2 linked regions of the Candidatus Ruthia magnifica str. Cm (Calyptogena magnifica) genome follow. Each later gene encodes a partner of the first gene's protein in a complex. Links are inferred from orthologs where the notes say so. Each region holds a gene or a part of one and is shown on either strand. Other genes may lie near its edges. The genes, in order: pnp and RMAG_RS00515.

Region 1 (4,322 bases):
TATTTTATTGGTCACTGGATCTACTCTGGAAAAACAATTATGCTGTATACAGCGTTGACGGAATTAAATAACACTGAACTTAATAACCACTACTGAAGACTCGAAGTATAAATACCACATAGTTAGTGCAATTACACGCCTGCGAGATATGGGTGTGGAGTCCAGCTTTTACTTTCTCCTAGTTTCCTAGGCGTATACTAACATAACGCTTGATTCAGGCCTTGTGTTAGAAACACAAACAAGCACACAACTGGCACAAAAGAACAACAAAAATTAAACATTAGTAAATTCGGTGTTATTTATCAAGCAGTGGGTTGCATGAGTTGTTAACCATTAACGAAAAAATAAAAATACTCATTCACAACCAAGTCAAAAGCTCAAATTCTAAATACTGCTGGTAATCATTCAACTTTGCTTGAGTGGTGATACTAGCCTTGATGAGTCCATTAGAGCTGTGTCAATATGAATATTTTTGAATACAAAAAGCCAGTGATGTTAATGGTAAACAAAGTACAGGCTTTATTGAAAGCGACACTAAAAATCTACCTACCAACAATTACAAAGCCAACAAGCTCACTATTTTGCAGTTAGACAAAGTAAATGCAAAATTTTGGTTTTGACCTAGATTAAGCATTGCTTATGAACATTATCACTCGTCAACTTGCATCATTATTACAATCGGTAATGCCCATTGACGAAGTATTAAAAAATCATTAGACAATAATAAAAGCTTTACTCTGATAGTGAAAAGTGGTGTGTGATATGACAAACACGCTTAAATGGAAAATAACGCCATATCAATGAATGTTGATATGGTATTTATCATAAATGGTTTTACCCTTAATTGAAGTTTTAGTCACTCTGGAATATTGAACTTATTAAATCACAATACACTTGCTATTGTCATGCAAGTAGTTATTACAGTGACTACTATTGCGCTATTTTTTATAAACGCTCTTCTTGTAATACTCATTTATTTATTCTCTTCAAAAAATACCAATATCAATTAAATTTATTCATTAAAAACAATAGCAACTTTAAATCATTAACAATCAACTTTCATTAACATAAACATTAGGCTCTCAAACCAATTTCCAAACAAGTACACTTCTTAACTACACTAATAACAAATTCATTTCTAACAGTCAATAACGCATTTTATTAAAAATGCCACCACTTTCGTTTTGTATGCTTAATTAACAGTACAGGCACAATATTAATTGAACACACCCAAGAGCCAAAACACTTTCCTACCAATAATACCGAAAAATAGCAACATAATCAGTATAATTGTCTTTTTCTTTCATTCACCCTCTTCACCCTGCTTAAAGAGAAAATTTAGGGTCTGATTATATAAAAAATAATTTAAAAACAATCAAAAGCACTAGCAAACAGTCCAATATTAAATTTGGCCATATTTTGTCGTGGGTATAATGACCTCGTTTTATGGTTTAATTTGAGTTTAAGTTTTATCTAAAAATGTGTTCACTATAGGCAAAGAAAAATTTGCTTATTTCAGTACTTAGAATATATTTCAAATAAAGCTTATTAGGTTCAAACCATAAACTTATTTTTAACTTTTATTTGGAGGTTTCATGGGTATTAACACAAAAAGCTTTGTCATGGGCAAGCACACAATTACATTAGAAACAGGTCGTATTGCCAGGCAAGCACATGGTGCAGTATTAGTAAGCATGGATGACACGCAAGTATTGGTAACAGTTGTTGGTTCTAAAAAAATGCATCCTGGGCAAGATTTTTTTCCGTTATCTGTTGATTATATTGAAAAAACTTACGCAGCTGGCAAAATTCCTGGCGGTTTCTTAAAACGTGAAGCAAGACCTAGCGAGAAAGAAACACTAACTTCTAGACTGATTGACCGTCCCATTCGCCCCCTGTTTCCAAACGGTTTCATGAACGAAGTACAAGTACTTATTACAGTTATTTCTGCAAACTCAGAGGTTGATCCAGATATTATTTCAATGTTAGGTGTATCTGCCGCGCTAAGCATTTCTGGCATTCCGTTTAACGGGCCAATTGGTAGTGCTCGTGTTGGTTATTCTAATGGAAAATACACCCTTAACCCAACTTATACTGAACTGGTTGATTCAGATTTAGATATGGTGGTTGCAGGCACTGATAAGGCGATATTAATGGTTGAATCAGAAGCGAGCGAGCTTTCTGAAAAGATTATACTAGATGCGATTATATACGCACATGAACAATACCAAGTTGCCATTACCAATATTGCTGAGTTTGTCACACAAGTTGGTGTACAAAAATGGGATTGGGAAGCACCTGCTACTAACGAAGTCTTGTTAAGCAATATCAAATCACAATTTGGTAAGCAGATTAACGAAGCCTACAAAATTAAAGAAAAACTTAACCGTCATGTCAAAGTCGGTGAAATAAAAACAGCTGCAATTGAAGCGTTAGTAAATGAAGATAAAAATGGAAATTCTATTGATGAAGTCAGCAAATACTTTAATAAAGTTGAGAAATCAACTGTACGTGAGCGTATCTTAAATAACGATCCACGTATCGATGGTCGTGATAATGAAACCGTTCGCGAGTTAAAAATAGAAACAGGCGTTTTAGAAAATACACATGGTTCTGCTTTGTTTACTCGTGGTGAAACGCAAGCTTTAGTGGTAACCACACTAGGTTCTAAACGTGAAGCTCAGTTAATTGAAAAATTAGAATCTTCTGAACGTCAAAATGATTACTTTTTATTGCATTACAACTTCCCACCATACTGCGTGGGTGAAATTGGTCGTGTAGGCACCACCAAACGTCGTGAAATTGGCCATGGTCGTTTAGTGCGCCGTGGTATTGCTGCTTGTTTACCTTCAATTGAAGAATTTCCATATACAGTTCGTGTGGTATCAGAAATTACTGAATCTAATGGTTCTAGCTCTATGGCCAGTATTTGTGGTGCGTCATTATCATTAATGGATGCAGGCGTTCCAATCAAAGCACCAGTTGCTGGTATTGCTATGGGTTTGGTTAAAGAAGGTGATAGATTTACCATATTGACTGACATTTTAGGCGATGAGGATCACTTAGGTGATATGGACTTTAAAGTAGCTGGTACATCACGTGGTATAAATGCATTACAAATGGACATTAAAATCCAAGGCATCACTCGTGAAATTATGGAGATTGCTTTAAAACAAGCCAAAGAAGCAAGATTGAATATTTTAGGGCAAATGAATCAAGTCATTTGCGAACCTAACACGTCAAACAAAAATACACCTAAAACTGCCGTTATTAAAATTCAAACTGATAAAATCCGTGATTTAATTGGCAAAGGCGGAGAAACCATTAAAGGTATCATTTCAACTTCTAGTGCTAGTGTTGATGTGGATGATAATGGTAATGTTAATATTTTTTCCAATGACCAAAAATCTTTTGACACAGCCATGCAAATGGTAAAAGATGTGACTACCACACCTAAGATAGGTAAAGTTTACACTGGCAAGGTTGTTAAAATTGTTGATTTTGGTGCTTTTATTAATATTAAACCTAATCAAGATGGCTTGTTACATATCTCTGAAATTGCCCATGAACGCGTTGATAAAGTAGAAAATCACCTTAAAGAAGGTGATGAAATTGACGTTAAAGTCTTAAGTTTAGACAGAGGCCGTATTAAATTATCTCGTAAAGTATTATTAGAAAAGTAACTTAAAAACTAATTAGTTTTGTATTAAACCACCCAATGGGTGGTTTAATATGGTTAGCTTATTATCATACAAATAATTTCAGTCTTTTTATTAGTGATTGTCATCTGGTATTATTTACCTCAAGAGTAAGAGTTTTAGTAAAATAATTGGCTTTGCTTAGACTTGTATTCATTATTAAACACCTCAAACCTACTCATTCCAGGAGTACTAAATGACTAAAACCATGGCTTTTCAAGCATTTATCTCGGTAAAACAAATATATTAATGTGTACATATCAGCACTTGAAACAAACAACTAACGCACTCATAATAAATACACCTTTATTTATAATCAGTTGACTCTTAACTGGAAACAATATCCAAAGCTAACTTCTCTATTATTTATAGCACTGTAATCACTTATTACGCCTGGATTTGCGTTATTACTTAGCTCAACACTTAATCATAAAACCTTAACTAATGTGCAATTAAGCGGTATTATTCTTGTATTGATTGGTTTTGGTGTTTATGAATATAGCGGGAAAGTGCTGTGGATAAAAAATAATAGAATTAGAAAAAAACTAGTTCACTTTGAACATGCTATTGAGACGTTAAACAATGTGGCATTTCGTCAAACTAAAAAAATTGATGAATTGGAAG
Region 2 (11,419 bases), 390 kb from region 1 along the record:
TGGACGGTATACTTTACTAGACTTGCATTTTGATTTACATTTTTGAATGGAATATAATGCCCTTGATCTTTGCCAATAAGCACAACCTGACACACCAACAATCAAAAGATAAAATCTATCCTATTCTTCGAGCGTAAGAGGGAAGGCTACATTGGTATTGTTTGGATTATTGGTAAAAAGTGTTCAAACTGGATATCGCCAAACTCAAAGAAAATATGGCTCATTTAATCCAAATACACCCGTTTGTACTAGACTTTTTAGAATAAGCAAAACAACATAAAAAGCGTATTTATTTAGTCACTAACGCTCATATAAAAACCATTCAATTAAAAATTCTGGTCACTAATTTTATCACAGTATTTTAATGCCATTATTTCATCACATAACTATAACGTGGTTAAAGAAGAACAAGATTTTTGGCACCAACTAAACAAAACGATTCATTTGAACAAACAAAAAAGTATCTTTTTTGACGATTCTTTTTCTGTACTAAGTGCCGCCAAACAATACGGCATTGATACCATCATTGCCATTAACAAACCCAGTTCTAAAATGAGTATGAAATCAATAGAGGGTTTATTAACATCGAAACTTTCGAACAAACGTTACCCATTAAGACACATTTATAAAAGATAAACACGCGGCTTTATTCATCTAAAAATTGTTAAACAAATGAATCAATGTAATATTATCATCCATGCTGGTGATATTATTGATGCACAAACCTTTTAAACACTCAAGCACAGGTAAAAATTAATTGTTATTTAGGGTAATAATATTTAAATTTAGTAAAAAATTAAGCCTATTTAAATGCAAAAATTATCATTTATGGACAACACCAATAAACAAGCCATCGATTAAGAAAAACCTTGGATTATCAATCTAGACTCTTCTTGGAAAATGCATAATCATGGCAGTGTCAAACACTTCATTCTTGAAGTTAGTCACTCTCAAGAATGAAAAGTCACCCCTTTTATATGTTTGCTTAAGTAACAATGCTAATAAACCCCTCTATTGACTTAATATTTTGTTAAAGCTATTATTCAATGTGCTTATGGGTTTATGTTAAATAGTCCTTAGTAGTTAAGATTTACACGCTTGATACCAGTAAAGCTAATTTCAAAGGTGGTTGATATTATCATCTAAAAAGCAAGTGCAAGTTCAGCAAAATTTGTAACTGTATTAGATACAGGTAAAATTTACCCTTAGTTTTTGCTTGAATGACTTAATGAGCATCTTTCAAGCCTCACCACTAATTGACAATACAACTAACACTAAAGAAGAACAAACCAAAGTACTTTAATACCACTCAGTCTTGGAAGGACTAACTACATGGATAAATCAAGCAAATTTTATTAGATGAACCTACCCACCATAGATATAGAAAATTTAACAATGATAGAGGTTACGATTACTTGCATAAACTAATTCCGATTTAGACGGTTATGGTACGCTCAATGCCAATGATGCCTTCTCATTAGACAACACTGGACAACTTGATACTGATAGAATGTAGATAATAATATTGATACAGATGCTGGTGGTGTATTTTATACTACTGACTAAAACCCCAAACCAATCCTTAACTTACACTAATTTTCACCTCAGAAGTATCGGTCTAAGCAACCGAAGACCAGTTACAGATATCAAATTATCTTTACTGATAACGATAAAATAGACGATACAACCGTTTTTTAGCTAACACTAAATGAGAGTACAAAACAACTAAGTGACACGCCAACCAATAGCAACACTGGTATTAATAATGGTAAAAATGCCGATATTGAATAATCCTTTGTCATTACAGTTATCAACATCGATGATACGCCAGTAACTTACCAAAAATTAGAATATTTCAATAATCATTAGGAAAATAGTATGCCAATTACCTTTAGCGTAGTAAATATTGACGCCACTTATGATGATAACGATACGCTAATTTGGACACTTATCTTTAATGCTACAAAAATGGTACAGCTTTAGTCAGTAGAAACACCACACCAAGTACTAATTACAATGGTAATTTCGAGGCTCATATAAATGATGGCAACGACGGTAATGACACAATTGCTATTAATATTACCATTGAGTTTGTAAATAATACACCCACCATTACTTGCAGCTCGAGTCAAGTACAACGGCTAATGATATCGAGAGTGATAGTTTAAACTTCAGTATTCAATATAAACCCAGTTGGTCAGCTTTTAATACTGCAACTGGTACATTAAATGGCACACCAATAGAAAGTAATATTGGTGGAGGTTTTAACCATAGTATCAGATTTATTAACAGGTATTACTTGGCAAACACCATTACCATGCCCAATACTTTTTTATCAAGTGATGTGGTTGGTTAATACCAACTTCATAGCCATTAAAGTTGCAGTGAATACTAATGATGGTCATCTTATCACTTTAGAAACAAGTGTTAAAAACTTAGAGGATAATGGCGGCATTGTAACAAATTTTGACAATATTAACAATGCACTCACCAGATTATGGTAGTTGCAAATACTTTAGAAAATAGTAATGGCTCTGGTGGTGATTCAGCCCCAGCAGATAATATAGCAGACAACTAAATCATTAGTATTGACTCTAGTGCTGACTTTTTACAACAAGCCATTGAATAGTACTCTTGCATGGCAAGGTTATTATTGAAATCTCTGACATCTATACTGACAATATCTATCTACGTAAAAGTCTCACCATTCAAGGCAAACCCATAATGATCTAAATGTAACTGGATTTAGCAGTGTAACAAACGAAAGTTATAACTTCAACGTAACTAGTCTAGTTAGCTACAAAAATAATTCGACAAATACATTTACGCAACCATTGAGGTTAACGATAGAGCATTAATTTTATAAAATTTAATCATTAACACGACCCCGTTATCATACTCAAAAGGTTACTAATAGAGGTTATTTAAAAGACATCGTTCTGAATGGCCGCAATTATGACATTTTAATTTTTAATAATTCAATCATTACGTTAAAGGATACCAATGTATTACTGATGGTTATGTTTTAAATAATTGTAAAGCAACGATTTGTGGCTCAAGCATTGTTACCAGTGCTAATTCCAATATGATTTTAAAATCAGATAATACGCTAAATATCACCCAAAATGATACTAACAATTCTACTAAAGACTCTAATTTAATTGTGTTTGGCAATACCTCAGTATCTTTACAAGGCAAAAACAACACGATCAATATTAATAAGCAAAAATTGAGGTTTATGCAGGCTCTTCTATGAATTTAAGCGGTATTGATGCTAATGCAATTTTAGTTATCTCAAAAAAATTGAAGTCAGTTGTTCGTCATTTAAAATCGATATTTGGAATGATAACACGTCCATCAGTGTCGTAATTTAATCGTCAGAAGGAGAAATTGGGTAAATTCGAGCTAGCAACGTAGTTATTAGTGGTGACTCGTAAGGACTTACAATTGTTATTTATGTTGAAAATAGCAATAATGCTTATCGAAGTATATGTCCATAACTAATTAATAAATTTAGCATATAAGATTAACTAATTTACAAAAAATACCATTAAAGAAACTACCGGAAAACAATTTAACCATCAAGCAACAGTTAAACTATTTAGCTAAAAAATAGATGATAACCTTAAAAAGGGTGATATTAATTTATTACTAGAATTTAGAGAAACTACACATTTAACGTGTAAAGTAATACGCTTTTATAAAACAATTGGGTGCTTAAAAAATCGACATTATTATCCTAGACCCACATCAAATACCAAATGTCATTTAACAACAAGTGCTTAAAATAGGGGTAGAATTATGAGTGATTCAAATGATAAAATTAACCAAATTATGTTTTTTTTAACAAAGAGGATTTGCTGGTAAAAAGCCTAGTTGTAGGCTTATTCTCTCAAGAAAATTTAAATACTAAGTGATAAAAAAATACCTTACAAGCGCCTGAAGGCATGGATAGATTTAGAATCTTTTATGTTTAAATTTTCATACTGAGGGTACGTTTATGGATAAATTATTACTAATTTTCCTCAAGTAATCTGGCGAAATCCAAAAAACTGCAATTGATAATTTACATCGATTAGAGCTATTAATACTGACAATTGGATAGATACGTAACCATTGCGTAATAAATTGGTACACGAATATGTAGATAATACCACACAATTACTTATCCACTTGTTTCTAAATAAAGAATTTTTTTGAATTAAGTCAAAGTTTTACAAACCTTAAACATATTTAAGAAAATTGTTAGTTTATAAAGTATAATCATTAGTTTTTTATTGTAGGAAACATTTTTTATGAAAAATGCTTTTTATGCACAATCAGGTGGTGTAACTGCTGTAATTAATGCATCAGCTTGTGGCGTGATTGAAACAGTACGTAAACATCCAGATAAAATCGGCACGATATATGCAGGTCAAAATGGTATTATTGGCGCGTTAACTGAAAATTTAATTGATACTTCTAAAGAATCTAATGCTGATATTAAAGCCTTAAAACATACCCCTTCTGGTGGCTTTGGCTCTTGTCGTTATAAGATGAAATCTTTAGAGACAAACAAAGCTGAATACGAAAGATTGATCGAAGTCTTTAAAGAATATGATGTTGGTTATTTCTTTTACAATGGCGGTGGTGATTCAGCAGATACTTGCTTAAAGGTATCTCAATTATCTAAATCAATGGGCTACCCAATTCAGGCGATTCATGTGCCTAAAACAGTGGATAATGATTTGCCAATTACAGATAATTGCCCTGGCTTTGGCTCGGTTGCTAAATATATTGCTGTTTCTATTATGGAAGCCAGTTTTGACGTCGCCTCAATGGCAGCAACTTCAACTAAAATTTTTGTCCTTGAAGTCATGGGTCGTCATGCGGGTTGGATTGCAGCAGCAGGGGGATTGGTTGATAATTCAATTCCTGTGGTGATTTTATTCCCAGAAGTTGATTTTGATGAAAAGAAATTTTTAGCTAAAGTTAACAAAAACGTCAAAGAATTTAATTACTGCACAATCGTTGTATCCGAAGGTGCAAAATGGCCAGATGGCTGTTTCCTGGCAGAACAAGGCACTCATGATGACTTTGGTAATGCACAACTTGGTGGTGCAGCACCTGTTGTTGCTAATTTAATCAAAGATACCTTGGGTTATAAATACCACTGGGCAGTTGCAGATTACTTGCAACGTGCTGCTCGTCACTTAGCCTCAAAATCCGATGTTGAACAAGCTTATGCATTAGGTGTAGCAGCTGTTAACATGGCACTTGAAGGTAAAAATTCAGTCATGCCTACCATTATTCGAACTTCAAATAATCCCTACACTTGGGAGATTGGCTCAGGTGAGTTAAAAGATGTCGCTAACGTTGAAAAAATGATGCCCATGAATTACATTTCTAACGATGGTTTTGGTATTACTGACGCTTGCCGTGAATATTTACAACCACTTATCGAAGGTGAAGACTATCCACCATACAAAAATGGCTTGCCTGATTATGTGGTGATGAAAAAAATAATGACGGATAAAAAATTACCCACATTCGAAATTTAGGTATTACTACAAGGAGCCAAGGTCTCTTTTTTAACAAAAAAATATTAAATAAAACAGACAAGGAGAAAAAATGAACATAATTTTATTAGGCCCTCCGGGCGCAGGCAAAGGCACTCAAGCAACTAACATTTGTCAAAAGTATTCAATCCCCCAAATATCAACTGGCGATATGCTGCGTGAAGCTGTTAAAGCAGACACACCATTAGGCATTGAAGCCAAAAAAGTTATGGATGTAGGTGGTTTAATTTCTGATGATATTATTATCGGTTTGGTTAAAGAAAGAATCCAGGAAAATGATTGTAAAAATGGCTTTTTATTTGATGGCTTTCCACGCACAATCGTTCAAGCAGAAGCTTTGAAAACGGATGGTGTTAAAATTGACTTTGTGGTTGAAATTCAAGTTCCATATGAAGATATTATTGCCCGCATGTCTGGTCGTCGTGCTCACTTAACATCAGGTCGCACTTATCACATTGTCTATAATCCACCCAAGGTTGAAGGCATTGATGATATTACTGGCGAAGAACTAATACAACGTACGGACGATGCTGAAGATACGGTGCGTGCACGTCTAAACATCTATCATAAGCAAACCAAACCATTGGTTGATTATTATCAATCTTGGATGAATAAAAATAGTGATGCCCCTAAATATGGCGCAGTTGTTGGCGTAGGCACTCTTGACGAAGTTAGAGATCGTGTTTACGCACAACTAAATTAAGCAATTTAATCTCTTTGAATAAATTTAGTACAAGAGAAATTAACATTCCCTTTCGTCCCATTCTTTTAGATGTGTCATAGGAAATAAAACCTAACAATTTTTTTAAACTCGCCTGAAAATCTTCAAGATTTAACTCAAAATAACGGCTATTAAGCAAACAATAAAGAAAAGAATATTCATTTTTGGAAAGAGTATAATTAATTATTGCAGTTTTTATCCAAATGTTAAGAAGAAACTCTAATGTTCCAGTCATTTGTTGCTAGTAAACCCACATTTAAGCAGCCTACTTATCGCAATGATGAAAATAGACTCATTGTTACCATTTTTACAAAATTCAATTGGTAACAACTTTTAACCGTCGTAATTAACCATATCCAAGACGTTTTAAGCTTATGAAAGCCAACCACTCCCTCATTAAAAAACTACTTAAACTTAGATCTCGCTTAATTGAAATAGATTTAGGTCATGGTATTAAAACCAAATATTGGAACAAGAACTAGCACTCAATAATTGACATAAACCGATTCTATTAAATTATTAGATTATCCCCTTACTATACAGGCAATTATTAACTATAATCAATCCTGAAGAAAATTTGCACACAACCAAAAGGAGAAAATAAAATAATGGATACAATTCTTATCCTTGCCATTTCGGCATCAATTATCGCTGTTTTATACGGTCTATTTACAATTATTTGGATTAACAAACAACCTGCAGGTAGTGACAAAATGAAAGAAATTTCAGATGCAATTACACAAGGTGCAAATGCTTACCTAAATCGTCAATATTCAACCATTGCCATAGTAGGTGTTGTTTTGCTTATCATCATTACTTACTTTTTAGGCGTTACCATTGGTCTTGGATTTTTAGTTGGTGCAGTATTGTCAGGTGTAACAGGCTACATCGGCATGAACGTATCAGTTAAATCTAATTCTCGCACAGCGCAAGCAGCCAATAACGGCATGAATACTGCTTTTCAAGTTGCTTTTAAAGGTGGCGCTGTTACAGGTATGTTGGTTGTTGGTTTGGCACTATTGGGTGTTTCTGGTTACTACGCCGGTATGATTGAATATGGTGTTGCACAAAAAGACGCATTGCACGCTCTTATTGGTCTTGCATTTGGCGGCTCACTCATTTCAATTTTCGCACGTTTAGGTGGTGGCATATTCACTAAAGGTGCTGATGTTGGTGCTGACATTGTTGGTAAAGTTGAAGCTGGAATTCCAGAAGACGATCCGCGCAATCCTGCAGTTATAGCTGACAACGTTGGTGACAACGTTGGTGATTGTGCAGGCATGGCTGCTGACTTATTTGAAACTTACGCGGTGACTATTGTTGCAACTATGATGCTTGCAGGCGTTCTAGGCTTGGGCGATAATGCTATTTTGTATCCACTGGCTTTAGGTGCAGCTTCAATTATTACCTCTATTGTAGGTACTTTTTTTGTTAAAGTCTCCGATAATGGTTCTATCATGGGCGCTCTATATAAAGGCTTAATCGCCTCAGCAGGCATGGCTGCGATTGCTTTTTATTTTATCACCAATCACATGAATATGGAAATAAATTTATTCTACGCATCACTCATTGGTTTAGTGCTAACAGCTGTTATGGTTGTGATAACAGAATATTACACATCAACTGAATATAGCCCTGTGCAACATGTTGCCGAAGCATCACTCACAGGTGATGGTACTAACGTTATTGCCGGTATTGGCTTGAGTATGAAATCTACCTCCCTTCCTGTACTTGCAGTATGCTCAAGTATTTGGGGTGCGTATGAACTGGGTGGCTTATACGCCATTGCAATTGCAGCAACGGCTATGCTATCAATGACAGGTGTTATTGTCGCACTTGATGCTTACGGCCCAATTACGGACAATGCAGGTGGTATCGCGGAAATGGCCGAACTTCCAGAAAAAATTCGTAAAATTACTGATCCTCTAGATGCCGTTGGCAACACCACTAAGGCGGTAACCAAAGGTTATGCAATTGCTTCTGCCGGCTTAGCGACATTGGTATTGTTTGCTGACTTTACTAATGAATTACGTACTATTGAGCAATTCAAAGATATTGCATTTGACTTATCTAACCATAAAGTAATCATTGGTTTATTCTTAGGTGGTTTAGTGCCTTATTTATTTGGTGCAATGGCAATGGAGGCTGTTGGTCGTGCTGCAGGCGATATTGTCAATGAAGTTCGTCGTCAATTTAGAGAAATTCCAGATATTATGAATTACACACAAAAACCTGATTATTCTAAAGCGGTTGATATGCTGACCAAATCTGCCATTAAAGAAATGATATTACCTTCTATTCTACCAATTGCATTTCCAGTTATCGTTGGCTTGCTATTAGGCGCTGAAGCACTAGGCGGGTTACTAATCGGTTCTATCGTAACGGGTATTTTTGTTGCAATCTCAATGACCACGGGTGGTGGCGCATGGGACAACGCTAAAAAATATATCGAAGACGGTCACTTTGGTGGTAAAGGCTCAGATACTCATAAAGCTGCTGTTACTGGTGATACAGTGGGCGACCCATACAAAGATACAGCAGGTCCTGCTATTAATCCATTAATTAAGATTATTAACATTGTTGCAATTATGATTATTCCTTTTCTGTAACAATCAATTGATCCATTAAAATTGAGAATGATTGATTCTTTTTCTACGTCTGAAGCAATATAAATAACCAAAAGGGAAATCCATTATACTTTTTTATAAGCATTATTTTTGAATATGTAAACCTAAATCTTTGATATTTTTACTTAGCATAAAATCCGCTTGTACTTTTAATAATTTATTCGCACATTCGTACAAATCGTTATATTCAGGAACGCCAGTGTCAAAACGCTGATCAGTCAAATAATAAAAGAAACTTTTGTAGGAAAATACACCAATTTTTAAAATAATAAAAGTTGAGTTTTCATCTTCCCAAACAACCGCTGGGGTAAACGTTGATTCGTCTTCACCTTCTTTGGTAATTTCAATATTAGCTAAATTAGCCTCAATTTTCTCTTTTCTCCAACGACGATCAACCGCACTTTGAATGGTCTTTATTTCTAATTCTGTAAAGTCAATACTCATAATTAATGCACTGTTAATAATTGTTCTATATCTGATTGCTTCTCTATCATGCCGCCCGCTTCTATTTCTTCATCCGTTGCATCACGCACTAAAAGAATTTCAAGCAAAAACTTAACTTCACGGCCACAAAGCAGATTATTACCATCAATGGTGACTGTTTTATCATCTACCTTAGTTACTAAAAATTCCTTAGAGTCTCCCTTGGAATTTTCCATAACAACTTTGGCACCGATTTTTTGATATTCTAGTGGAACGTTTTCAATTTTATCAATAAAAACTAAAGTTTCGTCACGAGATCCATAGATTTTTTCTACATCAATGTTAACTTCAAGGATATCGCCTTGCTTTCTGCCTTCTAGCTCAGAAATAACTTGTTTACCTAGTGTATCATTAACACCGTGCACATAGCCGACTGGATACTCAATTTCTGAAAAGACATTGCCTGTTTTTTTATCAATAACTTTATAGATAAGCTCAACATATTTAGCTTCTTGAATAACATTATTCACAACTTTTAAAAAATTGTTGTGCCAAAAATCTTAACCACATCATCTTCATAACCAAGTACAAGCCTTCCTAAGTATTCACCTTCTTTTTTAGAGTGAGTTTGCTTATACAATACAGTCACATACTGACCACGACGGATCATACCCAAATATCCTGCATTTTTCTCAAGACCCTTAGTTAGTTCACTACGAGCAAATTGTTTTCCCATTTCAATTTCATTGGCACCACGCAAAAAATCCTCTGAAAAATGACGACTAAAAGCGCCGTAATTACTATTATTAGAATATTTAACTAAGTCATCCCACATTGGGCTCGCAATTGCTAAAATCTCCTCATCTGTTTTATCAATAATATTCATTTATCCACCAATACTCCAATAAAACGTTTTTTCTTAAAATATACAATAGATAAAAATTTAAACTAAATCTCTATTTTTCATCTTTTTCACCAACTAAATGGTAACAAGGCGCCTTCTCTAATGTATATTTACCAGTAACACGATCACGATGAGACACTGTCAATACATGCCAGTTTTTATCATCTAATTTCATAGCGTCACCACGATAATAGTAACCAGGCCAGCGAGTTTCTTTACGGAACAAGGTATGCTGAGTCACACATTCAGAAGTGCGATGGCGGTGTCTTAACTCCCACCCACGCATCAACTGATGAAAATCTTCTGCACCAATGTGCTCTAAATCTTCTTCTAAAATAGCTAATTTCTTCAAGCCTATATTAAGCAATTTGTCGTTAGTTACATAAGAAACAGTAACACCACCACAATATTCATCCATAAGCTTTTGCAAACGTTGTAATCCACTCATTGGCAAAATGTAACTTGGCGATACTGTGCCAGCAACAATTTCATTACGACCAATTGTATAATTTTCTAAAGGTTTAAAGATTTGTTCTTTACGCTCAGCAATTTGCTTGTCAGATACTCTAATCCCTTCTGCTTTACCGTCATCAATGTACTTACAAGCCGCTTTAGCGGCCAAACGACCCTCGGTAAATGAGCCTGATGAGAATGCATGTGGCGTACCACCAACAGTATCACCTGCACCAAACAAACCGTCTACTGTTGTCATACGATTATAACCCCAAAAATATTCATCAGGAGAGACGTCCTCAGGACCTGAACACCATGCACCGCAACCAGTGGCATGTGAGCCCATTACATATGGCTCAGACGTTGTTAATTCAGGATTTTCGTATTTAGGATCAACGTCTGTTGCCGCCCAGAGTACTGCTTGACCAACCGTCATACCTAAGAAGTTTTCCCAACCAACTTCTTCTAAATGAGGGTCTTGAAATGCCTCCATTGTTACCATGTGAATTGGACCACGACCAGCATTTACCTCACTGATAAATGCATGATTACGCAAACAAGTTGGAATTGGCTTATGAGACAAATGCTGACCCTCTGTATCTAGATATTCTTTACCTACCATTTTCGATAGTGCTGGGAACCATTTAGATTCATACTCGTCACCATAGCCATTTTGAGTATAGGTTTTAAGATGTAAGAAATATGCGCCAACAGGGCCATAACCATCTTTAAA

The links.
Region 2: pnp (region 1) and RMAG_RS00515 share a complex: the UniProt entries of both Bacillus subtilis proteins name them as parts of the possible RNA degradosome complex. The link is inferred for Candidatus Ruthia magnifica str. Cm (Calyptogena magnifica) from one-to-one orthologs.

The regions. Positions count from the first base shown.
Region 1 is NC_008610.1:502,572-506,893, reverse strand. What follows is about bases 1,223-4,139. They hold pnp (polyribonucleotide nucleotidyltransferase), read left to right. Parts: upstream 1,223-1,595; coding sequence 1,596-3,683; downstream 3,684-4,139. Also shown: RMAG_RS02310 (SlyX family protein), read left to right, coding at 4,145-4,322. UniProt on the Bacillus subtilis protein: Involved in mRNA degradation. Catalyzes the phosphorolysis of single-stranded polyribonucleotides processively in the 3'- to 5'-direction. Necessary for competence development in Bacillus subtilis.
Region 2 is NC_008610.1:105,027-116,445, reverse strand. The notes cover bases 3,623-6,417. They hold RMAG_RS00515 (6-phosphofructokinase), read left to right. Parts: upstream 3,623-4,295; coding sequence 4,296-5,540; downstream 5,541-6,417. Other genes in these bases: adk (adenylate kinase), read left to right, coding at 5,611-6,261. In the rest of the region: RMAG_RS05950 (HAD-IA family hydrolase), read left to right, coding at 394-636; RMAG_RS00525 (hypothetical protein), read left to right, coding at 2,256-2,504; RMAG_RS00520 (hypothetical protein), read right to left, coding at 3,019-3,207; RMAG_RS00500 (sodium-translocating pyrophosphatase), read left to right, coding at 6,888-8,888; RMAG_RS00495 (hypothetical protein), read right to left, coding at 8,991-9,350; RMAG_RS00490 (FKBP-type peptidyl-prolyl cis-trans isomerase), read right to left, coding at 9,353-9,859; RMAG_RS00485 (hypothetical protein), read right to left, coding at 9,865-10,215; aprA (adenylyl-sulfate reductase subunit alpha), read right to left, coding at 10,286-11,419. UniProt on the Bacillus subtilis protein: Catalyzes the phosphorylation of D-fructose 6-phosphate to fructose 1,6-bisphosphate by ATP, the first committing step of glycolysis.